Regions from separate parts of the Methylomonas sp. MgM2 genome, predicted to be linked through region 1. Evidence: predicted binding sites of a transcription regulator. Region 1 holds the regulator's gene; the other holds the start of a gene.
What was found. The regulator HrcA, encoded in region 1, represses chaperone genes, less so after heat shock. The targets are predictions, from matches to a motif close to TNTTAGCACTCNNNNNNNNNGAGTGCTAANA.
Positions count from the first base shown of each region.

Region 2: a site for HrcA is predicted at 6,200-6,230, ahead of groES (co-chaperone GroES). Genes of this name have one in related genera too.

Region 1 is NZ_JBSYXO010000024.1:3,707-11,880, reverse strand. Features, by position in the region: gene ACW73I_RS16490 (carbohydrate ABC transporter permease) at 1-299, opposite strand, end outside; gene ACW73I_RS16485 (carbohydrate ABC transporter permease) at 296-1,174, opposite strand; gene ACW73I_RS16480 (ABC transporter substrate-binding protein) at 1,171-2,445, opposite strand; gene hrcA (heat-inducible transcriptional repressor HrcA) at 2,655-3,689, shown strand; gene grpE (nucleotide exchange factor GrpE) at 3,741-4,391, shown strand; gene dnaK (molecular chaperone DnaK) at 4,465-6,402, shown strand; gene ACW73I_RS16460 (hypothetical protein) at 6,663-6,815, shown strand; gene ACW73I_RS16455 (addiction module protein) at 6,851-7,012, shown strand; gene dnaJ (molecular chaperone DnaJ) at 7,407-8,174, shown strand, end outside.
Region 2 is NZ_JBSYXO010000045.1:10,181-18,354, forward strand. Features, by position in the region: gene tgt (tRNA guanosine(34) transglycosylase Tgt) at 1-762, shown strand, start outside; gene ACW73I_RS20770 (Fic family protein) at 794-1,567, shown strand; gene ACW73I_RS20775 (aspartate kinase) at 1,637-2,857, opposite strand; gene ACW73I_RS20780 (Hpt domain-containing response regulator) at 3,248-4,000, opposite strand; gene groL (chaperonin GroEL) at 4,179-5,825, opposite strand; gene groES (co-chaperone GroES) at 5,876-6,163, opposite strand; gene ACW73I_RS20795 (HesA/MoeB/ThiF family protein) at 6,299-7,045, shown strand; gene ACW73I_RS20800 (hypothetical protein) at 7,092-7,301, opposite strand; gene ACW73I_RS20805 (cation-transporting P-type ATPase) at 7,466-8,174, shown strand, end outside.

The DNA of each region.
Region 1 (8,174 bases):
TTGCCGGGAAACTCCAGGCGCACGATGGCATAGGCGGCAAAGGTTGCCAAAACCACCGATAGCAATGTCGCTATCAAGGCGATGCCGATCGAATTGGCCAGCGCGGCCGGAAATTGAGCATCGTCGATGACGTTGCGGTAGTTGTCGAAGCTGATGCTGATCGGAAAAAAACGCTGATCGTTTAAATCGCCGGTGCGCTTCAGCGACAGCGAAACGATCCAGGCCACCGGCAATAGCGCGTAAAAGATCGCGATAAAATTGCCCGCGGCCCAAAACAGTTTTTCGAAACCTAGTTTCATGGCCGCTCCGCCGGACTTCGTTCAAGCGACGCGCCGAATCCCTTGACGAACAGCCAGGCGATCAACAATACGCCAAGGAAGATTAAAACCGAAACGGCCGAGCCCAAACCGAGGTTGAGCCTTACGATCAAGGTGTTGTAGCCGATTATGGAAAGGGTTTCGGTGTCCTGGGCGCCGCGGGTTTGCACGTAAACGGTGTCGAAAATGCGGAAGGCGTCCAGGGTGCGGAACAACAATGCCACCAATATCGTCGGTTTCATCAACGGCAAAACGATGAGGCGCAGGCGTTGCCGGGCCGAAGCGCCGTCTACCCGCGCGGCTTTGATCAGGTCTTCCGGGATCAAGGTCAGGCCGGCAAGCAGCAACAAGGCCATGAATGGGGTCGTTTTCCAGATTTCGCTGAAAATGATCACGAAAAATGCGGACCAGCGCTGGGTCAGCCAGGCGTTCTCCAAACCCAGCAATGCGTTAACGAAGCCGGTGGTCGGGTCGAACGCGAATTTCCAGGCCAGCGCGGCGACCACGGTGATGATGGCATAGGGAATCAATACCGCGGTTCTGACGCTACGGCGGCCGAGCGTGGTCTTGTGCATCAGCAGCGCCAGCGCCAGGCCCAAGACCAATTCGACGCAAACCGAGCCTATCGTGATGATCAGGGTGTTGCCCAAGGCTTTCCACCAGACTTCGGAGCTCAATACGCCGGCATAATTGGCGAAGCCGACGAATTCCCGCTGACTGGGAAAGCGCAAATCGTAGCGGAACAGGGACAGCCACAGGGCATAGGCGATGGGGTAGGCGGTCACCAGCAGCATGGCCGCGACCGCCGGCGCACACAATAGCCAGCCCAGGCGGCGCTCGGATTTGCCGGCATTCATAGCAAGCCCTCCGAATCCAGCGCCCGCTGTATGGCCAAGCGCAGTTTGTCAAGATCTCGCCGGGGCTCGATGTCTCGCATCGGATGCAGCGTGCGGCTGACGGCCAGGGAAATGTCGTTGTAGACGGGGCTGGTCGGCCTCAATACCGCGTTGCGTAAGGTTTCGCGCAATACATCGGCAAACGGGAATTGTCGGCGAATCTCGGGATAGTCGTACAATGCCTCCAGCGTCGGCGGCATGCCGCCTTTGATTGCGGCCTTGATCTGATTCTCTGCCGATGCCAAACATTCGGCGGCCTCGAAAGCCAGTTCCGGATTTGGAGTATACGCGGCGACGCCGAGATTGATGCCGCCCAGACTGACCCGGCTTGGCCGCTGGCCCCCGACCGAGGGCCAGCGCGAAAATCCCATATGCTTGAACACCTCGGGCGCGTTTTGTTGAGCGCTGGGCCAAACGAATGAATAGTTGAGCATGAAAACCGGCAGCCCGGTCTCGAAGCCCAGGCGGGACTGGTCCTCGCGGTCCGTGGCCAGAGAACGCGAAACGGCGGGCGAATTGCCGATACGTTTCATCAAGGCCAAGGTTTCCAGCGTGGGTTTGTCCTCCAGCGAAATCGCGCCATTTTGATCCAATATCGAGCCTCCCGCGGACGCCAGCAGCGACACGAAAAAAACCGTGAACCCTTCGTAGCGTTGACCTTGCAGTTGGAGAGCGCCCGCTTTGTGTTGCATTTCGGCCTCGCTTAAGAGCGCTTGCCAGGTGCTTGGGGCGTCCACGATGCGATCGTTGCGGTACCACAATAATTGCGCGTTGCTGGTGAAAGGAATGGCCCAAACTCGGCTTTTGTATTGTCCGCTTTTCAGCGCCGCCGGCAAGCGTCCGTTCGCTATCCTGGACGATGTCTGCTCCGGCCAGGGCAACACCCAGCCGGCCTCGGCAAACTCCGCGGTCCAGATCACGTCCATGCCGATGATGTCTATGCTGGAGTCGGCGGCGGCGAGCCGGCGTACCAACTGTTCGCGCTGTTGGTCGGCGTCGGAAGGAAGCGGTATCAAGCGGATTTGATAGCGCCCGCCCGATGTTTGCGAACAGAATTCGGCCGCCTCACGAAATGCGCCGGAGCGTTCGTTGAAGACATACCACGTCAACATCGGTTGCGGCGGCGGCAATTCGTTTTGACAGGCAACGCCGATAAGACCGAATAGCGCAATAAATATCGGCGCTTTTGATATGTGTCTACGAATCAGGTGTTTACGAATAAATTGGTTCATAGGGCCCGCCTTTCGGCTTGAGAAGACGGCGGCGCAGGTAGGCCCATGCCCGGACGCAGCGGGATTAGTCGGCCGTGCGCGTAGCCGTATCGTAATTTTCTCAATAATGAGTGTTATAGCCCGTGTTGACAAGGTTTTATCGAACTGTTAGTTTGCTGGCACTCTGGTAGATAGAGTGCTAGCGCTTTGTGTCGGGTATTGTTGTGCTTATGAATCAGAATTTAAACGAGAGGTCGCTTTATCTTTTAAAAGCATTGGTTGAGCGATATATTCAAGACGGCCAGCCGGTCGGGTCGCGCGCGTTGTCGAAGGACCCGAATCTTAAGTTAAGTCCGGCGACGATACGAAACGTGATGGCCGACTTGGAAGAGATGGGCTTGATTCATTCACCGCACACTTCGGCCGGACGAGTACCCACCGTCAGCGGTTATCGCTTGTTCGTCAATAGTTTGTTGACGGTGAAGCCGCTGGATTCGATCGAGCTTGATCAACTGCAAAACAGTTTTCTGGCCGAAAGCGACGAACCCGGCGATGTGCTGAACAAGACGTCTAAATTGCTTTCCGATGTGACCAAAATGGCGGGGGTCGTGACCTTGCCCCGGCGTGAATCCGTGGCATTGCAGCATATCGAGTTTCTGCCGATGTCCGGCACGCGGGTATTGGTGATCGTCGTGACGGATGGCCAGGAAGTCCACAACAAGATCATTCATACCGACAAAACGTTTAGTTCGGCGGAGCTGCAGCAAGCGGCTAACTACCTCAACAGCGTTTATGCGGGGCGCAGTTTGTCCAAAATCCGCGATTTGATCGTGAAGGACATGGAGCAGGACAGACACCGGGTTAATCAGGGCATGATAGATGCGGTCAACATGGCGCAATTGGCCTTCTCGCAAAAACCCAAAGAAGATTACGTCTTGAGCGGTGAAACCAATTTAATGGGTTTTTCCGAGTTGTCGGACATGGAACGGCTGAAACAGCTTTTCGAAGCCTTCAGCCAGAAGCAGGGGGTGATTCACTTGTTGGATCAATGCCTACAGGCGGACGGGGTACAGATTTTTATCGGAGAGGAGTCGGGCTACCGCGCTTTCGATCATTGCAGCCTGGTGACTTCGTCCTATTCGATCAACGACGAAGTCGTCGGCGTGCTCGGCGTGATTGGCCCGACACGCATGGCTTATGAGAAAGTCATCCCTTTTGTGGACGTCACGGCAAAATTATTGGGCGCGGCCTTGAATAGCAAATAAACGCCCATATGCTTATACGGATTTTAAAAATTGCAATTTTCGGAGTGAAATATGAGTCATCAGCAATCAAGTCACGAACAGCAATCAGACAGTGAGCTAATCGCTGAAGTGCTTGAGCAAACCAACGAGGCATCTGCTGAAGAACAAGTTGCCGAGGGAACCGAAGCGGAACCGGCAACCGAAGAGGTGAGTATCGAGGTTTTGCAGAAACAGCTAGAAGAAGCGCAACAACAAGCGGGGGCCAATTTGGACAAAGCCATGCGGGCCATGGCGGAAATGGACAATCTAAAAAAGCGCGTGCAAAAAGATTTGGACGACGAGCGCAAATATGGTATCGCCAAGTTCGCCAAGGAATTGTTGACGGTATTGGATAGTCTTGAACTCGGAATTCAGGCGGCTGCAGGCGATAGCCCGGAAGTCGTTAAATTGCGCGAAGGTAGTGAATTGACTAAAAAGCAATTCGAAGCCGTGTTTGCCAAATTCAATATCGAGACCGTCGATCCCGTCGGCGAACCGTTCAATCCGGAATTGCATCAGGCCATGGTCATGCAGCCGAGCTCGACCGTGGCGCCGAATCATGTGATTACCGTCTTCCAAAAAGGTTTTGTACTGAACGGACGTTTATTGCGTCCGGCCATGGTCGTGGTCGCAAAAGCCGAAGATAAACCGGCAGATGATGCAAAAATCGATGAGCAGGCTTGAAATTAAAACCATCAACCGCATATCGCTTACAGATTTTCACTAATTATATTCAATTCAAGTCTGGAGAAATTCAATGGGTAAAATGATCGGAATCGATTTGGGTACCACCAACTCATGCGTGGCGGTACTGGAAAACGGTACGGCGCGCGTGATCGAAAACAGTGAAGGTGCGCGCACCACGCCGTCCATCATCGCGTTTACCGGCGACAACGAAGTCTTGGTGGGCCAGTCGGCGAAGCGTCAGGCGGTCACCAATCCCGAGAATACCTTGTTTGCCATCAAACGTTTGATCGGCCGCCGCTTCAAGGAAGATGCGGTACAAAAAGACATCAAAATGGTGCCGTACAAAATCATCGAAGCCAACAACGGCGACGCCTGGGTGGAATGCCACGGCAAAAAAATGGCCCCGCCCGAAGTATCGTCACGCGTGTTGATGAAGCTGAAAAAAGACGCCGAAGCGTTTTTGGGCGAAGAGGTCACCGAAGCGGTGATTACCGTACCCGCCTACTTCAACGATTCGCAACGCCAAGCCACTAAAGACGCCGGCCGCATCGCCGGTTTGGACGTCAAACGCATCATCAACGAGCCGACCGCCGCGGCCTTGGCTTTCGGTATGGACAAACCCAAAGGCGACACCACGATAGCGGTGTACGACTTGGGCGGCGGTACCTTCGATATTTCCATCATCGAAATCGCCGAAATCGAGGGTGAACACCAATTCGAAGTATTGGCCACCAACGGCGATACTTTCCTGGGCGGTGAAGACTTCGACTTGCGCATCATCGATTTCTTGGCCGGCGAATTCAAAAAAGATACCGGCATCGATTTGCATAACGATCCGTTGGCGCTGCAACGTCTGAAGGAAGCGGCGGAAAAAGCCAAAATCGAACTGTCTTCGTCAGAACAAACCGACGTCAATTTGCCTTACATCACTGCCGATGCGGCCGGACCCAAGCATTTGAACGTCAAATTGACCCGCGCCAAATTGGAGTCCTTGGTCGAAGACTTGATAGAAAAAACCAAAGCGCCTTGCTTGCAAGCGATCAAAGATGCCGGCGTTTCGACATCGAAAATCAACGATGTGATTCTGGTCGGCGGTCAAACCCGCATGCCGAAAGTGCAAGCGTTCGTCAAAGAATTGTTCGGTAAAGAACCTCGCAAAGACGTCAACCCGGACGAAGCGGTGGCTTTGGGCGCTGCGATCCAGGCCGGCGTATTGGGCGGCGACGTCAAAGACGTACTGTTGCTGGACGTGACCCCGCTGTCGTTGGGCATCGAAACCCTGGGCGGCGTGATGACCAAATTGATCGAGAAAAATACCACGATACCGACCAATGCGTCGCAGGTGTTCTCGACGGCGGAAGATAATCAAACCGCGGTAACCGTGCACGTGCTGCAAGGTGAAAGGGAAATGGCATCCGGTAACAAATCCTTGGGCCGTTTCGACTTGCAGGACATTCCGCCGGCACCGCGCGGAATTCCGCAAATCGAGGTATCTTTCGATATCGATGCCAACGGTATCTTGAACGTATCGGCCAAAGACAAAGCCACCGGCAAGAAACAATCCATCGTGATCAAGGCGTCCAGCGGCTTGTCCGACGATGAAGTCGAACGTATGATCAAGGATGCCGAGGCCCATGCCGATGAAGACCGTAAATTGAAAGACCTGGTGTCCGCGCGAAACGCGGCGGACGGCATGATACACGCGACTGAAAAATCGATGAAAGAATTGGGCGACCAAGTTTCAAGCGATGAAAGATCTGCTATCGAGTCGGCGATCAAAGAATTGCAAGACGTTCTGAAAAAAGACGACAAAGAAGCCATCGAAGCGAAAACTCATGCCTTGACCGAACTGTCCGGCAAATTGGCCGAGCGGGTCTATGCGCAAAAAGGCGGCGCCGAAGCGGGTGCTGGCGGAGCTCACCAGGCGAGTGACGACCAGCAACAAGCCGGTGCCGAGCACGACGTGGTCGATGCCGAATTCGAAGAAGTCAAGGACGATAACAAGTAACAGCGTAGGGCGGATGGCGAAAGCCGATCCGCCTTTGCTTTTTATTTGACGGAACGCTCTACGGCTTTCGCCTTACGTGTTAAGAAGCCTGCGTAGGTCCGATTAGCGGAGCGTAATCGGACGTATGTTCAAAAATAATTACGTTCCTCCGATTATGCTAACGCTAATCGGAGCTACCTAGCCATGTAGGGTACGCATCGCCTACCTTTTGTTTTTCGAGGTGAGATATGCAAGCTGCGGTTTCGAAAGTCAAAGAATGATTGAACAGACTGCCTGAAGAAAGCAGTTATGAAGACATTCAATACCGTCTGTATGTCATGGTCAAAATTCAGGTGGGAATAGCCAGGGCGGAGAAAGAAGAGAGTGTTTCCCACGAGGAAGTCGAAAAACAATTCGATCGCGTGTTAGGCTAAGTGCAAACTTTCGAGGTATTTTTGAGGTAGCAATAATGGATAGCACGGTAATCGAACGCGAAGCGCTTCATCTTCCAGTAGCGGAGCGTGCAAAACTCGCTCATAGTTTGCTGTTGAGTTTGGATAATATGACCGATGCCGAATTACATGAAGCTTGGTTGGACGAAGCTCAGCGCCGGGCCGATGAGATTGATTAAGGTTCGATAGAATTGATTTCTGCCGAAGAGGTTAGTGCCAAGGCGCGTCAGTTGTTGAAATGAGTTACTGGTTTCATCCGGGTGCCGAGTGAGAACATTTTGAAAATATCGTTTTTTATGAATCGCGACAGCCGGGGCTAGGGGGCGCTTATTTGGCTGAATTCGAAAATTTGATGATCCGCGTCGCCGATATGCCGGAACGTTTCAGGGTAGAGCGGAAACCAAATATTCGGGTGGTTTCTTTGACTGATTCCCTTATAAAATCATTTTCAGAGACGCGTCGGGTGGCTTACAGATTTTAGCCATCTCCCATAAGAAAAGAAGGCCCGATTATTGGTTGGGCAGGCTGTAACCGAATTATTAATACTGAATAATAAATATCCAAGAAAACTAGATGGCCGCAAAAGAAGATTTTTACAAACTGTTGGAAGTCGATCGCAACGCGAGCGAAGCCGAGATCAAAAAGAGCTATCGCAAGCTGGCGATGAAATTTCATCCGGACAGAAACAAAGACAATCAAGAAGAAGCCGAGAAGAAATTCAAGCAAATCAAGGAAGCCTACGAGGTATTGTCCGATCCGAAAAAACGCTCGGCGTACGATCAATTCGGTCATGCCGGTGTTGACCCGTCCATGGGCGGACGAGGCGGATTTAGCGGCGCGGAAAGTTTTAGCGACATCTTCGGCGACGTGTTCGGCGACATTTTCGGTGGCGGACGCCAGCAGCGCAGCAGTGTGCAGCGTGGCGCCGACCTACGCTATAACCTGGAATTGACGCTGGAAGAAGCGGTCGGCGGTACCGAAGCCGTCGTAAAAGTGCCGGTTTTGGTTACTTGTAACGAATGTAACGGTTCGGGTGCAAGAAAAGGCAGCAGTCCGGTGGTCTGTTCTACCTGTCACGGCCATGGCCAGGTCAGAATGCAGCAGGGTTTTTTCTCGGTCCAGCAAACCTGCCCGACCTGTCATGGTTCCGGCAAGCAAATCAAAGACCCTTGTCCGAAGTGTTATGGACAGGGTCGTGTGCAGGAAACCAAAACCCTCAATGTCAAAGTGCCGCCCGGCGTCGATACCGGCGACCGCATTCGTCTGGCCGGCGAGGGCGAGGCGGGCATCAACGGAGGGCCTTCCGGCGACTTGTACGTGCAGGTGCAGGTAAAAGATCAT
Region 2 (8,174 bases), on a different contig from region 1:
GGCAGGATTTTCATGGGACCGGAAGAATCGATGCAGGTGCAGCGGGATTTGGGTTCCGATATCGTGATGATTTTCGACGAATGCACGCCGTACCCGGCCACCTACCAACAGGCCGCCGATTCGATGCGGCTATCGTTACGCTGGGCCGAGCGCAGCAAACGCGCGCATGAAGGTAATGAGTCCGCCCTGTTCGGCATCGTACAAGGCGGCATGTACCCGGAGCTGCGCCGCGAATCGATCAACGGCTTAACCAACATCGGCTTCGACGGCTATGCCGTCGGCGGCCTGTCGGTGGGAGAACCCAAACACGAGATGCTGGAAACTCTGGATGCGATCATGCCCGAAATGCCGGCCGACAAACCCCGCTACCTGATGGGCGTCGGCACCCCGGAGGATTTAGTCGAAGCGGTACGCCGCGGCGTGGATATGTTCGATTGCGTGATGCCTACCCGCAACGCCCGTAACGGACATTTATTCACCCGCTACGGCGTCATCAAAATCCGAAACAATCAATACCAATTCGACACCCGCCCCCTGGATGAGGATTGCACCTGCTATACCTGCCGCAACTATTCGCGCTCGTATCTGAAGCATCTGGACAAATGCAAGGAAATGCTGGGATCGCGCCTGAATACCATACATAATTTACATTATTATCTGGAACTGATGCAGAGCATGCGCGATGCGATCGAAACCGGACGTTTCGACGCATTCATGCGGGAGTTTTACGAACTGCGCGGCGTAACGATGCCCTACGGATAAAAAACGCTATAACTTACTACAGGGGCTTTAGATGGCGGAAATCGATAATCTGGAACTGCTACTCAGCGAAATCGACTTGCTAAAAACCGAACTGCAACTTCAACCTTGCTTACAGGAACGCGCATGGCTCGATATCCTGGCGATCGAAAACACTTACCATAGCAACCGCCTGGAAGGCGGCTCTTTAGACCAGCGGGAAACGGAAATGGTCATACGTACCGGCTTGATGCTGCCGGGAAAGCCGATGGCGGAAAACCTGGCGGCATTAAATCATTTTCAAGCGATTCAATTAATTCGCGACCAAGCCGACGAACAAGCGCTGCTATCTGAAGAATTGCTAAAGCAACTGCATAGACTGTTGGCGAGAGCAATCAATACGGACCGGAGCGGTTCGTATCGCGATCAAACCGCCATCTTAACAAATGGTAAACCGGCTCCTTCGCCTGAAGAATTGGCAAGCTTAATTGCCGACGCCATTCACTGGGCGCATCTGGAAGGTCCATTTTTACATCCCATGGTTTTTGCCGGCGAATTATGCTTGCGCCTGGAATCCTTAAAGCTATTCCCCTATTACAACGGTCTTTGCGCCAGACTCGCATTGAATCTGATTTTACTGGAGGAAGGCTATCCGCTCCTCAATTTTGCAAGTGACGACGCCGGTCGCACAGCTTATTACACCGCCTTGGCAAATACCCAATCCAGTTCCGACAACAATCTATGGGCATGCTTCATCGCAAAACAAGCACTCCGGACCGCACAAAATTTACTGGCGCGTTTACAAAAACAGAATGGCGCGCTCAATTGACAGGCGAGCGCCTCCTTTAAGCGATCGATCCCGCCGATAAATGATGGAACGGCCCCAACGATAAACCGATTATTCTTGATCCAGACCAAACGCTTTATGTAAAGCGCGTACGGCCAGTTCCAGATATTTCTCGTCAATGACCACCGAAATCTTGATCTCGGAAGTCGAAATCATCTGAATGTTAATGCCTTCATTCGATAACACTTTAAACATCGTGCTGGCGATACCGGCATGAGAGCGCATGCCAACCCCGACGATAGAGACTTTGACGATACTGTCGTCACCGATGATAACGGTATCGCCGCCGAGATCTGCGCGTAAGCCTTCCAACACTTTTTTTGCGCGAGCAAAATCGCTACGGTTAACCGTAAAGGTAAAATCCGTCGTGCCATTTTCCGAAATATTCTGCACAATCATATCGACTTCGATATTTTCGGCGGCAACCGGTCCCAGGATTTTGAAAGCGACGCCGGGCAAGTCGGGCACACCGGTTAGAGTCAGTTTTGCCTCGTCGCGGTTAAAGGCAATGCCCGAGATTAACGCTTTTTCCATTTCTGATTCCTCATAGGTAATAAGGGTGCCGTTACCTTCCATGAATGAAGACAGCACCCGCAATTTGACATTGTATTTACCGGCAAATTCGACCGAGCGGATCTGCAACACCTTGGAGCCTAAACTGGCCATTTCCAACATTTCTTCAAAGGTAATTTTCTCCAAGCGGCGCGCTTTGGGCACTACGCGCGGGTCCGTGGTGTATACGCCGTCTACGTCGGTATAGATGTGGCACTCGTCTGCGTTCAAGGCTGCGGCCAAGGCCACACCCGTCGTATCCGAACCGCCCCGGCCCAAGGTCGTAATGTTGCCGTTTTCATCGACACCCTGGAAACCGGCCACGACGACGACGCGCCCGGCGTTAAGGTCGGCGCGTATGTTGGCTTCATCGATCTCGCGGATACGCGCCTTGGTATGAGCGCTATCAGTCAAGATTCGTACTTGTCCGCCGGTATAGGAGCGCGCATCCACGCCTAGGTTATGTAATGCCATAGACAGCAATGCAATGGTGACCTGCTCGCCCGTGGACAGTAAAACGTCCAGTTCTCGGCCGCAGGGCTGTGTCTGCATTTCCTTAGCCAAACCCACCAAACGGTTGGTCTCGCCGCTCATCGCTGAAACCACCACCACGATTTGATCACCCGATTCGCGGGCATTTTTAACTTTTTCAGCGACCGCTTTTATGCGCTCGACCGAACCGACGGACGTGCCGCCAAATTTGAAAACGTACAATGCCATGTATAAATTCGACCTGTTTGCTTTATAAAAGTATCGCCACCGAATTTTCCGTAATAGGGGAAAACCATCAGGAAATTAGCGGTTGTCTGAATGAGCGGCTATTTTAACGCGACTTGGCCTTGTAAAAGAACCGTATAAAAAAATACCGCTGGAATTTTGGCCGCCAGTCCTGATGAACCGCAGCACTTCCGGCCCGGTTTATGTTGAGAGGTCTGTGTGGCGCCCGGTTCCGGTTTCCAAGCCGACACGGATGCAACTTTTTGTCGGACCCGATCAGGCCGTTATTCCATCGTTTTCAATTGAGCTGCCGTACGCGTACCGAGAAATACGTCTGTACCTAAGCGGCTGACATTGCGTCCTTGAACAAAATCGAGCGGAAAAACTTCGCCCTTACCGAGCTGACGAGCTAGGTTCCGCCAACTGATTTTCCAGCGATGCTTTCATATTCTGCAATTCAGAAAACCTGGCCATGATTAATCGAATCTGATGTTTTGCATTAGATATATCTGAATCGAGCAAATACTGCTCGATCTTACCGGCGAGTTCTCGAAAGTTTTCGAAGCCGTAAAAACAAAAGGTACCGTGCAGTTTATGAGCAATTTCCAAAGCCTGTTGATTTTGATCGTTTTGCAAAGCCCGGTTAATGCCGGTCAATTGTCCCGGCACCTCTTGAAAAAGTTTTTGTAAAAATAACCGTCCCAGCTCCCGATTATGCTCCACTTTTTCCAATAGCGTGTCGGTGTAATAATTGCTGGTAATTCCGTTTGCCGAAGTACACCACTGCGATATGACACGCTGTAAATCCGCCAATACGATCGGTTTGATCAAGACCTCGTTAAAACCATCCGCGATTAATAAATGTCTACGCTGAATCTGAACGTGAGCGGTAATCGCAATCATCGGCACGGACTGATTGATACAGCCCGCCCTTGCTTTTTTAACTAATTCAGATCCGTTCATTACCGGCATATTTACATCGATAAATACAAGAGAATACGAATTTTTTTGAAGCAACTCCCAAGCTTCGCCACCATCGCATGCCAAGGTAATATCCTGTGTCCAATATTGGATTTGCTCGGTCAAAAGCCAACGATTCATCTCATTATCATCGACAATCAAAATCGATAAAGCGGCCATAATCATACATTGAGTTTAATTCAGTTATTTTACGGATTATCCTACCACACATCTAACAGACGAAGTCCACCGCCAATAACATTTGAGCTCCCGCTTTGACTCATATACCGCTTAGACATAAAAAAACCTCGGCGCTTTTCCGGCGCCGAGGTTTTCGGTTTGAGCCGAGTGCTTAAACGGTAAATTACATCATACCGCCCATGCCACCCATGCCGCCCATGCCGCCCATATCAGGCATGCCTGGTTTTTCGTCTGCAGGATGTTCGGCAACCATCACTTCAGTAGTAATCATCAGGCCGGCAACGGAAGCGGCGTTTTGCAGCGCAGAACGGGTCACTTTGGCCGGGTCCAGGATACCCATATCAATCATATCGCCGTATTCGCCGGTTGCCGCGTTGTAACCGAAGTTACCGCTGCCTTTTCTGACTTCGTTCAAAACCACGGATGCTTCGTCGCCCGCGTTGGCTACGATTTGGCGCAACGGTTCTTCCATCGCACGGCGCAGGATGTTGATACCGACGGTTTGATCGTGATTTTTGCCTTGCAGGCCTTCCAGAGCGGACAATGCGCGAATCAATGCAGTACCGCCGCCGGCAACCACACCTTCCTCTACCGCAGCGCGGGTAGAATGCAGCGCGTCTTCGACGCGGGCTTTCTTCTCTTTCATTTCCACTTCGGTAGCGGCACCGACTTTAATCACCGCAACCCCGCCGGCCAGTTTAGCCAGACGTTCTTGCAGTTTTTCACGGTCGTAGTCTGAAGTCGCTTCTTCGGCTTGAGCACGGATTTGCGCAACGCGGCCTTTGATTTGGCCTTCGTCGCCGGCACCGTCGATGATGGTGGTGTTTTCTTTGTTGATTTGTACCCGTTTTGCGGTACCCAGCATGTCCAGATCGGCTTTTTCCAAAGACAGACCGACTTCTTCGGAAATGACGGTACCGCCGGTCAGGATTGCGATGTCTTCCAGCATGGCTTTACGGCGATCCCCGAAACCAGGCGCTTTAACCGCAGCGACTTTCACGATGCCGCGCATGTTGTTGACGACCAAAGTGGCCAACGCTTCGCCTTCCACGTCTTCGGCGATGATCAGCAAGGAACGGCCGGATTTAGCCACGCCTTCCAGGATAGGCAACATTTCGCGGATGTTGGAGATTTTTTTGTCGTACAACAAGACGAACGGCTCTTCCAGTTCGACGCTCATGTTTTCTTGTTTGTTGATGAAATACGGAGACAGGTAGCCGCGGTCGAATTGCATACCTTCTACGACGTCCAGTTCGTTTTCCAAGCCGGAACCTTCTTCGACGGTAATCACGCCTTCTTTACCGACTTTTTCCATTGCTTCGGCGATGATTGCACCGACCGATTCGTCAGAGTTAGCCGAGATGGTACCTACTTGAGCGATGGCTTTGCTGTCGCTGCAAGGCGTTGCCGCTTTTTCGATGGCACTAACCGCCGCGGTGACCGCCATGTCGATACCGCGTTTCAGGTCCATCGGGTTCATGCCGGCCGCAACGGATTTCAAACCTTCGTTGACGATGGCTTGAGCCAGTACGGTTGCGGTTGTGGTGCCGTCGCCGGCGACGTCGGAAGTCTTGGACGCCACTTCTTTAACCATTTGCGCGCCCATGTTTTCGAATTTGTCTTTCAACTCGATCTCTTTAGCGACCGATACGCCGTCTTTAGTAATGGTTGGGGCACCGAAGCTTTTGTCCAAAACGGCGTTACGGCCTTTAGGACCCAAAGTAACTTTAACTGCGTTTGCCAGGATGTTGACGCCTTGCGCCATCAGAGAACGAGCGTCACCGCCGAATTTTACGTCTTTTGCTGCCATTTTTTTATATTCCTAAATCTGTTAACGAATTGATAAACAATTGTTTGGGATTAACCCAAGATGCCCATGATGTCTTCTTCGCGCATGATGACGTATTGCTCACCACCGACTTTGACTTCCGTCCCGGAATATTTGCCGAACAACACTTTGTCGCCAACTTTAACTTCCAGAGCACGCACTTGACCGTTATCTAGCGGCTTGCCGGGACCTACGGCCAACACCTCGCCTTCGCTAGGTTTCTCTGCCGCGGAACCAGGCAGTACGATGCCGCCAGCGGTTTTGGTTTCTTCTTCAACACGTTTTACGACAACGCGGTCATGTAACGGACGAATTTTCATCAATGTCTCCTTTAGAAAAAAAGTTAAAGATAGAACTATTAGCACTCTCTTGCAATGAGTGCTAATAATATCGAGCTTTTGCACTCTGTCAAGCTCTTTGGCATTATCTGCGGCCTATCCAACGCACTTATCGACATGAACGACGAACAATTACTCCGCTACAGCCGTCAAATCATGCTGCCGCAAATCGATATCGCCGGCCAGCAAAAACTTCTAGATGCCAAAGTCTTGATTGTCGGGGCCGGCGGCCTCGGCTCGCCCGCCGCAATGTATCTTGCCGCAGCCGGTGTCGGGCAAATTACGATCTACGACGACGATCAAGTGGATATCACCAATTTGCAACGCCAGATAGCCCATGGCACCTCCGATATAGGGGTCGATAAAGTCATTTCAACCCTAAACGCGATAAAAAATATCAACCCGGAAGTTAAGGTTCTGGCTCGAAGACTTCGCTTACAAGACGAGCAATTGCGAAAGGAAGTGTCGACCGCCGATGTGGTATTGGATTGTAGCGATAACTTTCGCACCCGCTTCTCGATCAACCAGGCGTGCGTTTTGGAACACACGGCGCTGGTATCCGGTGCAGCCATCCGATTCGAAGGTCAGATAAGCGTTTTCACGCCAGGCCGGAACAATAGCCCGTGCTACAACTGCTTATACCAAAGTGACGGCGAGGAATTACAAAACTGCGCTCATAACGGCGTCATCGCACCGATTACCGGTATTGTCGGCAGCACTCAGGCTTTGGAAACAATGAAGCTGATCATGAACATCGGCGAAACCTTGACCGGTCGCCTGTTATTACTCGACGGACTGACAATGGAATGGCAGACGCTACGCTTAAAGAAAAATGCGGCCTGCCCGACTTGCGGCAAGAAATGAAACAAAAAAGCCGGCAAGTCCCGGCTTTTTCGTTTGTACTGGGCAATTATTTTTTGGCTAGCGCGCCTTTTACCATATCAATCAGTTTGCATGCCATATCCAATACTTTGGATTCACTATCCCCGTGCGGTTCGATATCGCCGAAGGGCTCGCCGTTTTTCATCGTATACATGTAAATGAAATAACCCAACGGCGCGAACGCGACGCATGCAATCAATAGCATAAAAAACCAAATTTCAATTAGACCACCCATCATCTCCTCCAATTTGTTGTTTTTGTTTTTAAAATATAGCTTGAGACTCGAATACCGAATATAACCTTATACTGTATGAGGAACAAGCGCAAAAAATTTGCTGATAATTTAGAGAGCCGCATCCGGTTCCGCCACAACCGACAACGCAAACCCGATACCCGAATCCTATGAAGAGTTCAAATAAAACCGCTTGGCACAGTCGATCGCCCGAAGACTTATTGATTCAACTAAGCTCGAACTCTGAGCAGGGCTTGAGTGAAGCGGAAGCGGAGCAACGTTTGCAACAATACGGCTTCAATCGCTTAACCCCTCGCCGCGGCAAAAGCCCGTTAATCCTGTTTCTGTCCCAATTCCATCAACCCTTAGTCTACATCTTGATCGTATCCGGTGCGATTACGGCTTTTTTACAAGAATGGGTGGACAGCAGCGTCATTTTTGGCGTGGTTTTGATCAATGCCATCATCGGCTTCATACAGGAAGCCAACGCTTTACGGGCAATTAACGCGCTGTCTCGGGTATTAAATGTCAACAGCACGGTAATACGCAATGGGCAACGCTGCGTCATTCCGGCTGACAAACTGGTGCCGGGCGACATCGTATCGCTCCAATCCGGCGATAGAATTCCGGCGGACCTGCGTTTACTGCAATGCCGTGAGCTACGCATCGACGAATCGGCACTGACCGGTGAATCGGTGCCGGTAGACAAACAGCCGGAAAACCTAGACGAATCGACCGTACTCGCCGATCGCAGCAATATGGCTTATTCGTCTACGCTGGTTACCTTCGGCAGCGGTTTAGGCCTGGTCGTGGAAACCGGCGACCGCACCGAAATCGGCCTGATCAACCGCATGATAGTCGCCGCGACCGACCTCGAAA